4 regions of the Streptomyces sp. NPDC007896 genome follow, and region 1 is predicted to be linked to each of the others. Evidence: riboswitches for the same ligand, from Rfam matches in the RefSeq annotation. Region 1 holds a riboswitch; each other region holds the start of a gene.
What was found. A riboswitch is a leader RNA that binds a small molecule or an ion and turns the genes downstream of it on or off. The one in region 1 is predicted to bind cyclic di-AMP.
Positions count from the first base shown of each region.

Region 2: another riboswitch for cyclic di-AMP. It lies ahead of ACFZDJ_RS42645 (M23 family metallopeptidase); the one in region 1 lies ahead of ACFZDJ_RS40340 (transglycosylase family protein).
Region 3: another riboswitch for cyclic di-AMP. It lies ahead of ACFZDJ_RS38335 (NlpC/P60 family protein); the one in region 1 lies ahead of ACFZDJ_RS40340 (transglycosylase family protein).
Region 4: another riboswitch for cyclic di-AMP. It lies ahead of ACFZDJ_RS33235 (NlpC/P60 family protein); the one in region 1 lies ahead of ACFZDJ_RS40340 (transglycosylase family protein).

Region 1 covers NZ_JBIBKX010000016.1:103,365-106,668, reverse strand. Annotated here, with positions in the region: gene ACFZDJ_RS40350 (cytochrome P450) at 1-238, shown strand, start outside; gene ACFZDJ_RS40345 (transglycosylase family protein) at 410-1,432, shown strand; cyclic di-AMP (ydaO/yuaA leader) riboswitch at 1,616-1,779, shown strand; gene ACFZDJ_RS40340 (transglycosylase family protein) at 1,784-2,503, shown strand; gene eno (phosphopyruvate hydratase) at 2,855-3,304, shown strand, end outside.
Region 2 covers NZ_JBIBKX010000018.1:80,723-84,026, forward strand. Annotated here, with positions in the region: gene ACFZDJ_RS42640 (GntR family transcriptional regulator) at 1-141, opposite strand, end outside; gene ACFZDJ_RS42645 (M23 family metallopeptidase) at 378-1,142, opposite strand; cyclic di-AMP (ydaO/yuaA leader) riboswitch at 1,155-1,315, opposite strand; gene ACFZDJ_RS42650 (insulinase family protein) at 1,614-3,002, opposite strand; gene ACFZDJ_RS42655 (insulinase family protein) at 2,999-3,304, opposite strand, start outside.
Region 3 covers NZ_JBIBKX010000015.1:10,491-13,794, reverse strand. Annotated here, with positions in the region: gene ACFZDJ_RS38340 (diacylglycerol kinase family protein) at 1-1,057, shown strand, start outside; cyclic di-AMP (ydaO/yuaA leader) riboswitch at 1,173-1,343, shown strand; gene ACFZDJ_RS38335 (NlpC/P60 family protein) at 1,400-2,968, shown strand; gene ACFZDJ_RS38330 (hypothetical protein) at 3,135-3,304, shown strand, end outside.
Region 4 covers NZ_JBIBKX010000011.1:377,152-380,455, reverse strand. Annotated here, with positions in the region: gene ACFZDJ_RS33240 (UvrD-helicase domain-containing protein) at 1-1,282, opposite strand, end outside; cyclic di-AMP (ydaO/yuaA leader) riboswitch at 1,576-1,748, shown strand; gene ACFZDJ_RS33235 (NlpC/P60 family protein) at 1,756-2,934, shown strand; gene ACFZDJ_RS33230 (tellurite resistance/C4-dicarboxylate transporter family protein) at 3,030-3,304, shown strand, end outside.

The sequences.
Region 1 (3,304 bases):
CGACCTCTCCCGCCGTGACAACCAACACCTCGGCTACGGCCACGGCATCCACTACTGCCTCGGCGCCCCGCTCGCCCGGCTGGAGGGCCAGACCGCGCTCGCCACTCTCCTCACCCGTCTCCCCGACCTTCAACTCGCGGGAGATTCGACCGATTTGCGCTGGCGTGGCGGGCTCATTATGCGCGGATTGCGCACGCTTCCAGTGGAGTTCACGCCTCCGGTACCGGTCTCGCGATAGCGGGCGACCATACACCCGCGGGCGCGGAAACCTGACGCACTCTCAACTCTGTGATCTTCACGTGATCTACGCTGCATCGACTTGTGACAAGCGTTCGGGTGCGGATACGTTCACTCGTCAACGCGACTCACACGTCGCGTAGTCACCTGCTGTCACGCGAAAGGCTTCCGCATGCTCTCCGGGAACGGCCGCCATCGTCGCCCCCGTCAGGCCCCGGCCCTCATCGTCGCGGCAGGAGTGACCGGATCCGCCATCGCGATCCCGTTGCTCGGTGCCACCAGTGCGAGCGCGGCCGACGGCACCACGTGGGACCGGGTCGCCGAGTGCGAGAGCGCCGGCCAGTGGAGTGCCGCCAGCGGCAACGGGTACTACGGCGGACTCCAGATCAGCCAGGCGGACTGGGAGAAGTACGGCGGTCTCACCTACGCGTCGAGCGCCGACGAGGCCAGCCGCTCGCAGCAGATAGCCATCGCCGAGAAGCTCCTCGACGACCAGGGCCTCACCCCCTGGCCGACCTGTGGACCGCTCTCCGGGCTGAGCAAGAACTCGGGCGACATCCTGGTCGACACGGGCGTGGCGAACGATTCGCCCAACGGATCGAATTCATCTGGTTCGTCCAGTTCATCCAGTTCATCCAGTTCATCCAGTTCGTCCGCGACTTCGACTCCGTCCGCCTCGTCCGGCTCGACGTCCGATTCGTCTTTGTCTGACTTGTCTTCGTCTGGTTCGTCCTCGAAGGCGACCGGGAACGCGACCAAGAACACGACGAAGGCCGACACCGGCGGCGATCAGGGAGCGGACAACTCCGACACGGAATCGACCAAGGGCGACAACTCCGGCAACTCCCGCCAGAGCGACGGCTCTTCCGGTACGTCCGAGAACGCGACGGCCGGCGCCGGGCGCCACCGCGGCGACAACGCGAACGAGAACACCACCGACAGCGCCGTGGACGGCCGTACCGACGACCCCTCAGGGCGGCACGCCTCGCGCGGCGTCGGCGCTTCCCGTGATGTCGTCGACGGCTCCTACGTCGTGCGCGCCGGAGACAATCTCTGGACCATCGCGGACGCCCTCGACCTCGAAGGCGGATGGGCCGAGCTGTACGACGCGAACAAGAAGACGGTCGGCGTCGACCCGAACCTCATCCTCCCCGGTCAGAGCCTTGCAGTTGGTGCTGAATCGGGCGAAAAGTAGGGGCAGTTCGCGTCATGGTTCGCTGTGTAATGTCCGGTTTGGCGCGAGTGAGAGATGGATCTCAAAGGCCCTGATCGTCTTTGGAATTCAGCCGATCGACTGCTTACGGTCATGACCGCTCGCCACAGCGGGCCCCGACGGTCGCCAACGCCGAATCCTGCCAACGGCCGTACGGGAACAGTCGACGCGTCAGCGCCGTAGGCAGGAGCGGGGGACCCAAGGTAAGTGCCGCACCCGGTAGTTGACCGGGAGTGGCTTGGGGTGAAGCCGAGCGCTCAGAGCGCACGGCCGGGCACTCACCCGCCCGAACCCGACAGCTCACCTCGCAGGCGTCGGTGAGGGGATCTCTCCATGCTGTTTTCCAGCAAGGGCAAGCACCGCCGTCCGACCGTTTTCAACCGGACGACCCGTGTCGCCACGCTCGCCGGTGTCACCGGTGTCGCCATCGCCGCTCCGCTGATGGCGGCCGGCAGCGCCTCCGCGGCCACCGCCTCCGAGTGGGACGCCGTCGCCCAGTGCGAGTCCGGCGGTAACTGGTCCATCAACACCGGCAACGGCTACTACGGCGGTCTGCAGTTCTCGGCCTCCACCTGGGCCGCGTACGGCGGCACCGCGTACGCCGCGACCGCCAACCAGGCCTCCAGGTCGCAGCAGATCACCATCGGCGAGAAGGTCCTCGCCGCCCAGGGCAAGGGCGCCTGGCCGACCTGTGGCACGGGCCTGTCGGGCGCCGCGTACACCGGCGGTGCGAGCGCCCCGTCGACCTCGTCTTCCTCGAACAGCTCCTCGTCGAACAGCTCGCCGAGCACCAGCGCCGCCACCCGCTCGACGGACACCGCGGCCTCCCGTTCGGCGTCCCGCCCGGCCGCCGAGAAGACCGTCTCCACCCCGACCGGCAAGAAGGTCAAGAAGGGTGACGGCGAGTACAAGGTCGTCAAGGGTGACAGCCTCAGCTCGATCGCCGAGAAGAAGAAGGTCAAGGGCGGCTGGCAGCAGCTGTTCAAGCTGAACAAGGACATCGTCGACGACGCCGACTTCATCTACCCGGGTCAGCGGCTTCACCTCGGCTGATGATCGGCAGCTTCGCCTCAGCTGAATGACAGGTCCCTCATAAAAGGGGTCTCCACGCTGGAGACCCCGATGAGGGTCACCCCCGTCCCCACGGGCCCCCCGCTCCGGTGCGTGTTCCCCCGTACGCGCCGGAGCGGGGTTTTTCGTATCCGGCGTTTCGTGCCCGGCGTTTCGTGCCGAGCGTTTTGTACCCGGATTTCGGTACCCGTTTTTGTTCCGTTCTGGAACAATGTGTACGTTCAGTTCTGCCCAAGGGGTGGGCGACCGGCTGGCCGATCCCCCCGAGGCGGTTAGGCTCATGTCGCGAAGCCATCACAGGCTCCGCGTACCCGCGTCACATCCCAGAAGGAGATGCTCGTGCCGTCCATCGACGTCGTCGTAGCCCGGGAAATCCTGGACTCCCGAGGCAACCCCACGGTCGAGGTCGAGGTCGGCCTCGACGACGGCAGCACGGGTCGTGCCGCCGTTCCGTCCGGCGCTTCCACCGGCGCCTTCGAGGCCATCGAGCTGCGTGACGGTGACCCCAACCGTTACGGCGGCAAGGGTGTCGAGAAGGCCGTCCTCGCCGTCATCGAGCAGATCGGCCCGGAGCTCGTCGGTTACGACGCCACCGAGCAGCGCCTGATCGACCAGGCGATGTTCGACCTGGACGCCACCGACAACAAGGGCTCGCTCGGCGCCAACGCCATCCTCGGCGTCTCGCTCGCCGTCGCGCACGCCGCCTCCGAGGCGTCCGACCTCCCCCTCTTCCGCTACCTGGGCGGCCCGAACGCGCACCTGCTGCCCGTTCCGATGATGAAC
Region 2 (3,304 bases), on a different contig from region 1:
CAGGGCCTCACGCACGGGGACCCGCGAGACGCCGTAGCGGCGCGCGAGCAGTTCCTCGGTGAGCCGGCTGCCGCGCTCGTAGACACCCGCGACGATGTCGTCACGGATCGCCGTGCATACCGAGTGCGCGGGAATGCGCATGACCGGACCTCCGCCTTAATCCCCGCGAAACGCGGTCGATTGACGCTTGTTCAGCGACTCTATTGCAGAGAGCCGGAATTTCCGATGGCGGGCCGGAATCCATGGATATTTTTTGGACAGACAGTCGTTCGAAACGACGAAGCCCCGGCTGAGGGGAGCCGGGGCTTCGGAAGTGTTGACGCCGGTCGTCGGACGTTCACGGTGCGCGAGTGTCAGAGGTTCACGCCGTGCGAGCGTCAGACGTTCACGCCGTGCGAGCGGAGGTAGGCGACCGGGTCCATGTCGGAGCCGTACTCCGCCGTCGTGCGGGCCTCGAAGTGGAGGTGCGGCCCGGTGGTGTTCCCGGTGGAGCCGGAGAGGCCGATCTGCTGGCCCGGGGTGACCGTCTGCCCCACGGAGACGCCGATGGACGACAGGTGGCCGTACATCGTGTAGGTACCGTCGTGCATCTTCAGGACGATCTGGTTGCCGTAGGCACCACCCCAGCCGGCCGTGACGACCGTGCCGGAGCCGACCGCGTGGACCGAGGTCCCGGAGGCGGCGTGGAAGTCGACGCCGGTGTGGCTGCCGGAGGACCAGAGGCTGCCGCCGGTCTTGTAGCCGGTGGAGATGTACGAGCCGGTGATCGGCAGGACGAAGGTGTTGAGGCGCTTGCGCTCGGCGGCGCGGGCGGCACGCTCCTTGGCCTCGCGCTCCTTCTTCGCCTCCTCGGCGGCCTTCTTGCGCGCGGCTTCTTCGGCCTTCTTGCGCGCGGCCGCCTCGTCGGCGGCGCGCTGCTGGGCGGCGGCCTGCGCGTCGATCTGGGCGGCGACCCTGTCGCCGAGGGTGACGGCCTGGGTCAGCCCGGTCTGCTCGACGGAGGCGTCCGCGGCGAGGGCCGGGGCGGCCAGGGTTCCGATGACACCGGTGGTGGTGAGCGCGGCGACGCCGACGGCGTTCGTGGTGGAGCGCTTCACGCGGCTCGGACGGCGGTGTTTCCCGGGGCCACAGGTGAACGCCATGTAGGGGCTGTTCCTTTCCTTCCCTCTCGCCTACCGGGTTAGCTGACGGGTTCGGAGCAGGAAGGTCTCCTACGGACCCCCTCCAGGGAGGGCGTCCGATTCACCCCAGGGACTACGTGTGGGTCCCCGGCTCCCCTGGCTCGCGCCGTACGGGGACTCGGCGATGACTGTCCGGTGCCGCGGGCGCGGCGCACTGCCTGACGAACAGCCGCCCCGACGCTAGACGGGGCGTCTTTCAATCAACAAACGGATCACGGTTTTTGTAGTGCATGCCACAGGGCAGACGGGCAACCTCCCTACCAATACGGACATCTTGGGGATGAGGTCCAAGCGCAATCCGAGCGGAAATCCGAGCAAAAAGGGGCCCGGGCGACTCTTCAGTCACCCGGGCCCTACGGAGTCACGCTCTTCCGCTCCGCGTGCGGCTCGGCTTCCAGCCGGCTTCTACCGAGCCGCTGCTCCGCTGAACCTCTACTCCGCCGAAACGACGGTCACTTCACCGATTCCGAGGGCCTTGACGGGCTCCCGGATCTGCGTGGCGTCGCCGACGAGGACGGTCACCAGACGGTCCACCGGGAAGGCGCTCACGGCGGCCGCGGTGGCTTCCACGGTGCCGGTCGCGGCGAGCTGCTGGTACAGCGTCGCCTGGTAGTCGTCCGGCAGGTACTGCTCGACCTGGTCCGCGAGCGTGCCCGCGACGGCCGCCGCGGTCTCGAACTTGAGGGGCGCCACCCCCACCAGGTTCTGTACGGCGATGTCGCGCTCGGCGTCCGTCAGGCCCTCGGCGGCGAGGGTGCGCAGCACCTTCCAGAGGTCGTCGAGCGCCGGGCCGGTGTTCGGGGTGTCCACGGAGCCGCTGATGGCGAGCATCGCGATACCGGTTCCGTCCGGGGCGGCACGCAGGACCTGGCCGAACGCCCGCACACCGTAGGTGTAGCCCTTTTCCTCGCGCAGGACGCGGTCCAGGCGCGAGGTGAGGGTGCCGCCGAGGCAGTACGTACCGAGCACCTGGGCGGGCCACACACGGTCGTGCCGGTCGGCGCCGACGCGTCCGATGAGCAGCTGCGTCTGGACCGCGCCGGGGCGGTCCACGATGATCACACGGCCGGTGTCGTCGGCGGTCACCGGCGGCACGGGGCGCGGCTCGGCGGGCGAGCCGGTCCAGTCGCCGAGCGTCTCGGCGAGCAGCGCGTCGAGGTCGACGCCCGTCAGGTCGCCGACGATCACGGCGGCGGCCGTGGCGGGACGTACGTGCTTGTCGAAGAAGGCGCGTACGGCCGCCGAGTCGATCTTCTGGACGGTCTCCTCGGTGCCCTGGCGCGGGCGCGACATGCGCGAGGTAGCCGGGAACAGCTCCTTGGAGAGCTCCTTGGCGGCACGCCGGGCCGGGTTGGCCGTCTCGTGCGGGATCTCGTCGAGCCGGTTGCGCACCAGCCGCTCCACCTCGCTGTCCGCGAACGCCGGTGCCCTCAGGGCGTCGGCGAGCAGCCCGAGCGCCTTGGGCAGGCGCGAGACGGGCACTTCGAGCGACAGCCGTACGCCGGGGTGGTCGGCGTGCGCGTCGAGGGTGGCGCCGCAGCGCTCCAGCTCGGAGGCGAACTCCTCGGCGGAGAGCTTGTCGGTGCCCTCGGAGAAGGCGCGCGCCATGATCGTGGCGACGCCGTCGAGGCCCGCGGGCTCGGCCTCCAGCGGCGCGGCGAGCAGCACCTCGACGGCGACGACCTGCTGGCCGGGGCGGTGGCAGCGCAGCACGGTCAGGCCGTTGTCCAGCGTGCCGCGCTCGGGCGCCGGGAAGGCCCAGGGCTTGGGCTGACCCGCCTGGGGCTGCGGGTGGAAGTCCATGGTGGCGAGCTCGGTCACTTCGCCGCCTCCTCGTCCTCTTCGGTGGTGTCGGCAGCGACCGGCTCGTACACGAGCACCGCGCGGTTGTCGGGGCGCAGGCGGGACTTGGCGACCTCCTGGACCTCCACGGCCGTGATGTCCAGGACGCGCTGTACGGCCGTCAGGGCGAGCTGCGGGTCGCCGAACAGGACGGCGTACCGGCACAGTTCGTCGGCGCGGCCCGCGACCGTACCGAGCCGGTCCAGCCACTCGCGCTCCAACTGGGCCTGGGCGCGCTCCATCTCCTCGTCCGTGGGGCCCTCCTCGGCGAACCGGGCGAG
Region 3 (3,304 bases), on a different contig from region 1:
GACCGTGGCCGTCTGGAGCGGCCGGTACGCCCTGCGGAGCGACCGGACGCGCCCCTCGCGCCCGAAGGAACGCAGGGCACCGCCGCCGCGGCGCCCCTTCCTCCTCATGAACCCGCACTCCGGCGGCGGCAAGGTGGCGAAGTTCGGGCTGCGGGAGAAGGCGGAGCGGCTCGGCGCGCAGGTCGTGCTCCTCGACCCGGAGAAGCACCAGGACGTCACCGCGCTGGCCCGGGCCGCCGTCGCGGACGGCGCGGATCTGCTGGGCGTCGCCGGCGGTGACGGTACCCAGGCGCTGGTCGCGGCCGTCGCCGCCGAACACGGTCTGCCGTTCCTGGTGGTCTGCGCCGGCACCCGCAATCACTTCGCCATGGACCTCGGCCTCGACCGCGACGACCCGGCGACCTGCCTGGACGCCCTCACCGACGGCGTCGAACTCCGCGTGGACCTCGGCTTCGCCGGCGGTCACCCGTTCGTCAACAACGCCTCCTTCGGCGCGTACGCGGCGGTCGTCCAGAGCCCCGCGTACCGCGACGACAAGATCGGCACCATCCTGGACCTCCTGCCCGACCTGCTCACCCGCCAGCGCGGGCCGCGGCTGACCGCCCGCGCCGCGGACACCACACTCGACGCCCCGCAGGCCGTGCTGGTGAGCAACAACCCCTACCGCACCAACGATCCGGCCGGTCTCGGCCGCCGCGAACGCCTCGACTCCGGGCTGCTCGGCGTCCTCGGCATCACGGTGGACAGCGCGGCCGAGGCCGCCGCCCTCGTACTGGACCCCGCGCCGAACGGACTCGCGGTCCTGACCACCCGTGAGGTGGTCATCGACGCCGACCGCGCGGAGATCGAGGCCGGCATCGACGGCGAGGCCCTGGTCCTGCCCGCCCCGGTCCACTGCCACGTCGAACCCGGCGCTCTGCGCGTCCGCGTCCCCAGGGAACGGCCCGGTGTACCCGAGGCCCAACCCCCCTTGGACTGGCGCCGGTTGCGGACGCTCGCGGCGACCATGGGGCGCGCGGCGGTCGTACGACATCCTGGTCGCAGCCGGGACACGTAGACGAAGGTCACAATTACATATCGGACAGTTCGCGCTCCAATCTTCACACCAGGCACACAAATTGGCTAAGTTGGCGGCAGGCCGCACGACTCCCTCCGGCGAACCTCGCCGGGTCGCGCGACCTCCGCCGAATCCGATGCCCCCGCGGCAACCGGAACCAGGACCCAACCGACCTTGGGGTGAATCGGCCCAACTGCCCACTCGGGCAAGGGCCGTAGGGCATGCCTTCCGGAATCTTCCGCCCGAACCCGACGGCCGACCCGGTAGGCGGAGTACGGAAGGAGTACGGCTCCCATGGCGCCGGAACGAACCCCGCGCCCTGGAGGCGGCAGCCTCCCTGGCATGCCCGACTCCGCACGCGCGACGGCCGCCCTCAGTGGCGCGGACGGTCCGAGCCGCGAGGAGGTGCAGCAGCGGGTCAGCTCCCTCTACGACCAGGCCGAGAACGCCGTCGGGTTCGTCAACGGGACCCGCGCGATGACCACAGGGAGCCGAGGCCGCGTCAACCCGGCGCCGGAAACCGCGCGCAGGCGCCGCGACCCCGCCCTCGACGACATCACCAAGACCTGGTTCGACGCGGCGCGCACGCAACTGGGTCCGTCCGCACCGGCCAGGCTGCCGGCCGACCGGATGCCGAACCGCCCGGCCGAGGCGCGGCCCACGGGCCCGGCGAAGCGGCCGGAGGACGGGCTCAGCGACCGTGGGCGGGAGTTGACCGCCCGCCCCGTTCTGGAATTGACCGCAGGCCCCTCCGCCGAGGCGGCCGCCTGGCCCGTGGCCGAGTTGACGGCCAGGGCCGTCGCCGCGCTGCCGGCCGCGCCGGAGCCCGCGCCACAACCAGCGCAGGAGGCCGCCACGGCCCTGCTGCCCGCGCTGCCCGCCGGGCCGGGGCAGTCCTCGTTGAAGACGTCCAAGGAGAAGATCCAGCGGAAACTGGCGCTGGCCCGTGAGCTGGTGTCCAAGCACGCCGCACCGTGGAACCCCGGGCCCGCGGCGATCGAGTCACGTCCGGCCGAGGGTGTCTGGCCCACCCCGGAGGATCAGGCTCGTAACCAGGCGGCGGAGTGGCAGCGACAGCAGCCGACCCCGCTCGGCCCGGACATGTCCCTCGGTACCGGGATGCCACTCGGCGCGAACATGCCCATGGGTACGGGAATGCCGCTCGGCACGGACACGTCCATGGCTATGGGAATGCCACTCGGCACGGACACGCCCCTCGGCGCGGGCATGCCCCTGGCCGCGGGGATGCTTCCCGGCGCGGACATGTCCCTCGGCAGAGGCGTGCCGCTGGCTACGGACATGTCCATGGGTACGGGAATGCCCCTCGGCACCGACACGTCCATGGGTACGGGAATGCCCCTCGGCACCGACACGTCCATGGGTACGGGAATGCCCCTCGGCACCGACACGTCCATGGGTCTGGGGATGCCACTCGGCGCGGACATGCCCTTCGGTGCGGGGATGCCCCTGGCCGCGGGTGTGCCCGTAGGCACCGGCGCGGTCAACACGGTCAGCCCCGTCGGCGCGGTCGGCGCCGCGGAGTCGGCGTACGGCGGGAAGGCCGCCAAGGCCCTTGCCTTCGCCCGCACGCAGATCGGCAAGCCGTGTGTCTGGGGCGCGACCGGACCGGACTCGTACGACTCCGCCAGCCTCGTCCAGGCCGCCTGGAGGGCCGCCGGGGTCGCACTCCCGCGCACCGTGCACGGGCAGGCGACCGCCGGTGCGGCGATTCCCCTGACCGACATCCAGTTCGGCGACCTGATCTTCTTCCACGACAACGTCAGCCACGTCGGCTTCTACACCGGCAACGGCATGATGATCCACGCCCCCAGCCCGGGTGCCTCGATACGCGAAGAGTCCATCTTCTTCGCCGGACAGAAGGCGATCCACAGCGCGCTGCGCCCGGCGTGACGGACTGCGCCACATCGATCAAGACCCCAAAGCGCATATAAGGCACTGGAACGGCCGAAGTTTCGCAATAGGGGATGTACGTGATCCGTGCGGACCTCGCCGCCCGGGTCGCCACCTGCGCTGACCATACTGGGTGCGCACGCCGCCTCCCACCGCAAAGTGACTCATGCCCAAGCCTTCCACCGCCCGCGCCACCGCTCCGGAAACCGTCTGGCTGGCCGGCGGGCGCCATGTCGGGCCCGCCCCGCAGGAGATCCTCAGGGAGAACCTGCGAAGGCTGAAGGCCGACGAGACGATCCACGACTTCCTGGAGGCAGAGAACTCCTCGGACTCCGA
Region 4 (3,304 bases), on a different contig from region 1:
CCCTGGCCTCGCCCGCGTCGGTGAGACGGTCTATCTCGTCGGCGACGAACTGGGCCTCGTCGTGCTCGGTGTCGGCGACATAGCCGGTGATGTTCGAACCGGCGCCCGCGTTGGTCCACAGGTTCTTGGGGCGGCGGGACTCGTTGCGCTCGATGACCGCGTTGGCGGCGGACAGGATCGTCTGGGTGGAGCGGTAGTTCTGCTCCAGCAGGATCGTCGTCGCGTCCGGGTAGTCCTCCTCGAACTGGAGGATGTTGCGGATGGTCGCGCCGCGGAAGGCGTAGATCGACTGGTCGGCGTCGCCCACGACGCACAGCTCGGCGGGCCCGAGCTCGCCCTCGGCGGGCGGCGCGTCCTCGGGCCGGTCACCGGCGGCCGGGCCGACGAGCTCCCTGACCAGGGCGTACTGCGCGTGGTTCGTGTCCTGGTACTCGTCGACCAGGACGTGGCGGAAGCGGCGCCGGTAGTGCTCGGCGACGTCCGGGAAGGCGCGCAGCAGGTTGACCGTGGTCATGATCAGGTCGTCGAAGTCGAGCGCGTTGGCCTCGCGCAGCCGCGACTGGTACATCGCGTAGGCCTGGGCGAGGGTCTTCTCGAAGCCGTCGGCGGCCTGGGCGGCGAAGTCCTCCTCGTCGATCAGCTCGTTCTTCAGGTTCGAGATCTTGGCGCTGAAGGACTTGGGCGGGAAGCGCTTGGGATCGAGATCCAGGTCACGGCAGACGAGCGCCATCAGCCGCTTGCTGTCGGCGGCGTCGTAGATCGAGAACGAGGAGGTGAAGCCGAGCTTCTTGCTCTCGCGGCGCAGGATCCGCACACACGCGCTGTGGAAGGTCATCACCCACATCGCGTTCGCGCGCGGGCCGACGAGCTGCTCGACGCGCTCCTTCATCTCGCCCGCGGCCTTGTTCGTGAAGGTGATCGCGAGGATCTGGCCGGGGTGGACATGGCGCTCGCCCAGCAGATGGGCGATGCGGTGGGTGAGCACCCGGGTCTTGCCGGAGCCCGCGCCGGCCACGATGAGCAGCGGGGAGCCGGAGTGCACCACGGCCGCGCGCTGGTTCTCGTTCAGCCCGTCCAACAGGGCCGCCGGGTCCACGGCGGGGCGGGGCGCGCCGTCGCGGTAGTAGGCGTCCCGGCTCGCGGACACGTCGAAGCGACCGCCGAACAGGTCGTCCGGAAGCGGCTCCGGCGCCCCGTCCTCGGGCGGCGGCGGGGGCTCTTCCTCGTGGGCCCCGGAAGGCTGGAGGTCCGCCAGAAAGCTGTCATCAAAGAGGCTGCTCATCGCTCTCCGAGTCTAGGCGGCCCCACTGACAACCCGCGGCCACCCTGGAAACCCGACCGGATTTTCCAACGACCGCGCATGATCCCTTTCCGCCACCCTTTCCGCCGCGGACGCCGTTACCGTTCAGGATCGTTTCATTACGGTCAGCCACAGTCGGTCCCGATCAATGACCTCCAAGGTCAAGGTCACGAAAATGTATCGGGCATATCGCACATCAAACTTCACAGAACACTTATGAGTTGGCTAGCGTGCCGGGCAGGCCGCTCGACCCAACCGGCGAACACCGCCGGGCCGTGCGGCCTCCGCCGAGTCCGGTGCGCCGTACGGCAGCCGGAGCCGGGGACCCAACCGACCTTGGGGTGAATCGGTCCAACTGTCCGCTGGGACAAGGACCGTAGGGCAAACCTTCCGGAATCACCCGCCCGAACCCGACAGCTAACTCGGTAGGCGGAAGACGGAAGGAGTCGCCTCTCTTGGCGTCGCATCGCAAGTGGAGTCCTACGGGTACGCGCATAGCGGGTATACGGACCCCCGCCCTCGCCACGGCGGCCCTCACCTCCGTGGCCCTGCTCTCCCAGACGGCGAACGCCGCGCCCTCGGCCGATCCCAAGCCGAGTGTCGAAGAGGTCGAGAAGAAGGTCGACGACCTCTACCACCAGGCCGAGGCGGCGACCGAGAAGTACAACGCGACCAGGGAGAAGACCGCGCAGCAGCGCAAGCGCGTCGACTCCCTCCTCGACGACGTGGCCCAGCGCACCGAGAAGCTGAACACCGCGCGCGAGGAGCTGGGTTCGTTCGCCGCGGCGCAGTACCGCACCGGTGCCGCCGCCCCCGACACCGCGACCCTCCTGCTGGCCGACAATCCGCAGGACTACTTCGACCAGACCCAGCTGATGGACCGGCTGACCAGCCGCCAGAAGGTGGCCGTCGACGACTACATCACCGAGCAGGCCGCCACCACCAAGAAGCGCGCGGAGGCCTCCCAGAGCCTGCAGACGCTCACCACGACGCAGAGCGCGCTGAGGACGTCCAAGGCCGACGTGCAGCGCAAGCTCGCCGAGGCGCGCGACCTGCTCTCGAAGCTGACCGCCGAGGAGAAGGCGCGGCTCGCGGCGATCGAGAAGAAGAAGCAGGAAGCGGCCGACCGCAAGGCGGCTGAGCTGGCGCAGCAGCAGGCCGCCGCGGAGAAGAAGGCCCAGGAGGCGGCCGCCCAGCAGCAGGCGACCACCGGGACCACCGGGACCACCGCCACCACCGGGACCACCGGGAGTTCGGCCACCGACTCCTCGTACACCGCCAAGGCCGACAAGGCCCTCGCCTTCGCCCGCACCCAGATCGGCAAGCCGTACGTCTGGGGCGCGACCGGGCCCGGCTCCTACGACTGCTCCGGCCTCACCCAGGCCGCCTGGAAGGCCGCCGGCGTCGATCTCCCGCGTACCACCTGGGACCAGGTCAACGTGGGCACGACGGTCCCGCTCTCCGACATCAAGCCCGGTGACCTCGTCTTCTTCTACGACGACATCAGCCACGTCGGCCTCTACATCGGCAACGGCATGATGATCCACGCCCCCAAGCCGGGCGCGTACGTCCGCGAGGAGTCGATCTTCTACGGCGGCGAGTCGATCATCCACAGCGTGGTGCGTCCGGCCTAACGCCCCGGCGCCCGGCACACGCGCGTGGGGCTCCTCGGACTCCACGCGCGCGTGGCCCGCCGCCAACCCTCTCGAAGGTCCTTAGCATCGGGCCCATGTCAGCCATCTCCCCGCCCGGCACCCGGTGGACCGGCCTGCGCACCTGGTGGGCGCAGAGTCCGCCGGGCGCCGGAGCCGCGATCCTGGCCACCGGCATCATCTCGATCGGGCTGGAGCAGACCGGCTACGAGATCCTGTCCCGGATCGTGCTGGCCCTGGCGGCCGTCGGCTGGCTCGGGCTCGCCGCGGCCTTCGTCGTACGGCTGCTGCGAGAGCGGGAGCGGTGGCTGGCGGAGGCCGCTACGCCGGGCGCGCTCACCGCGGTCGCGGC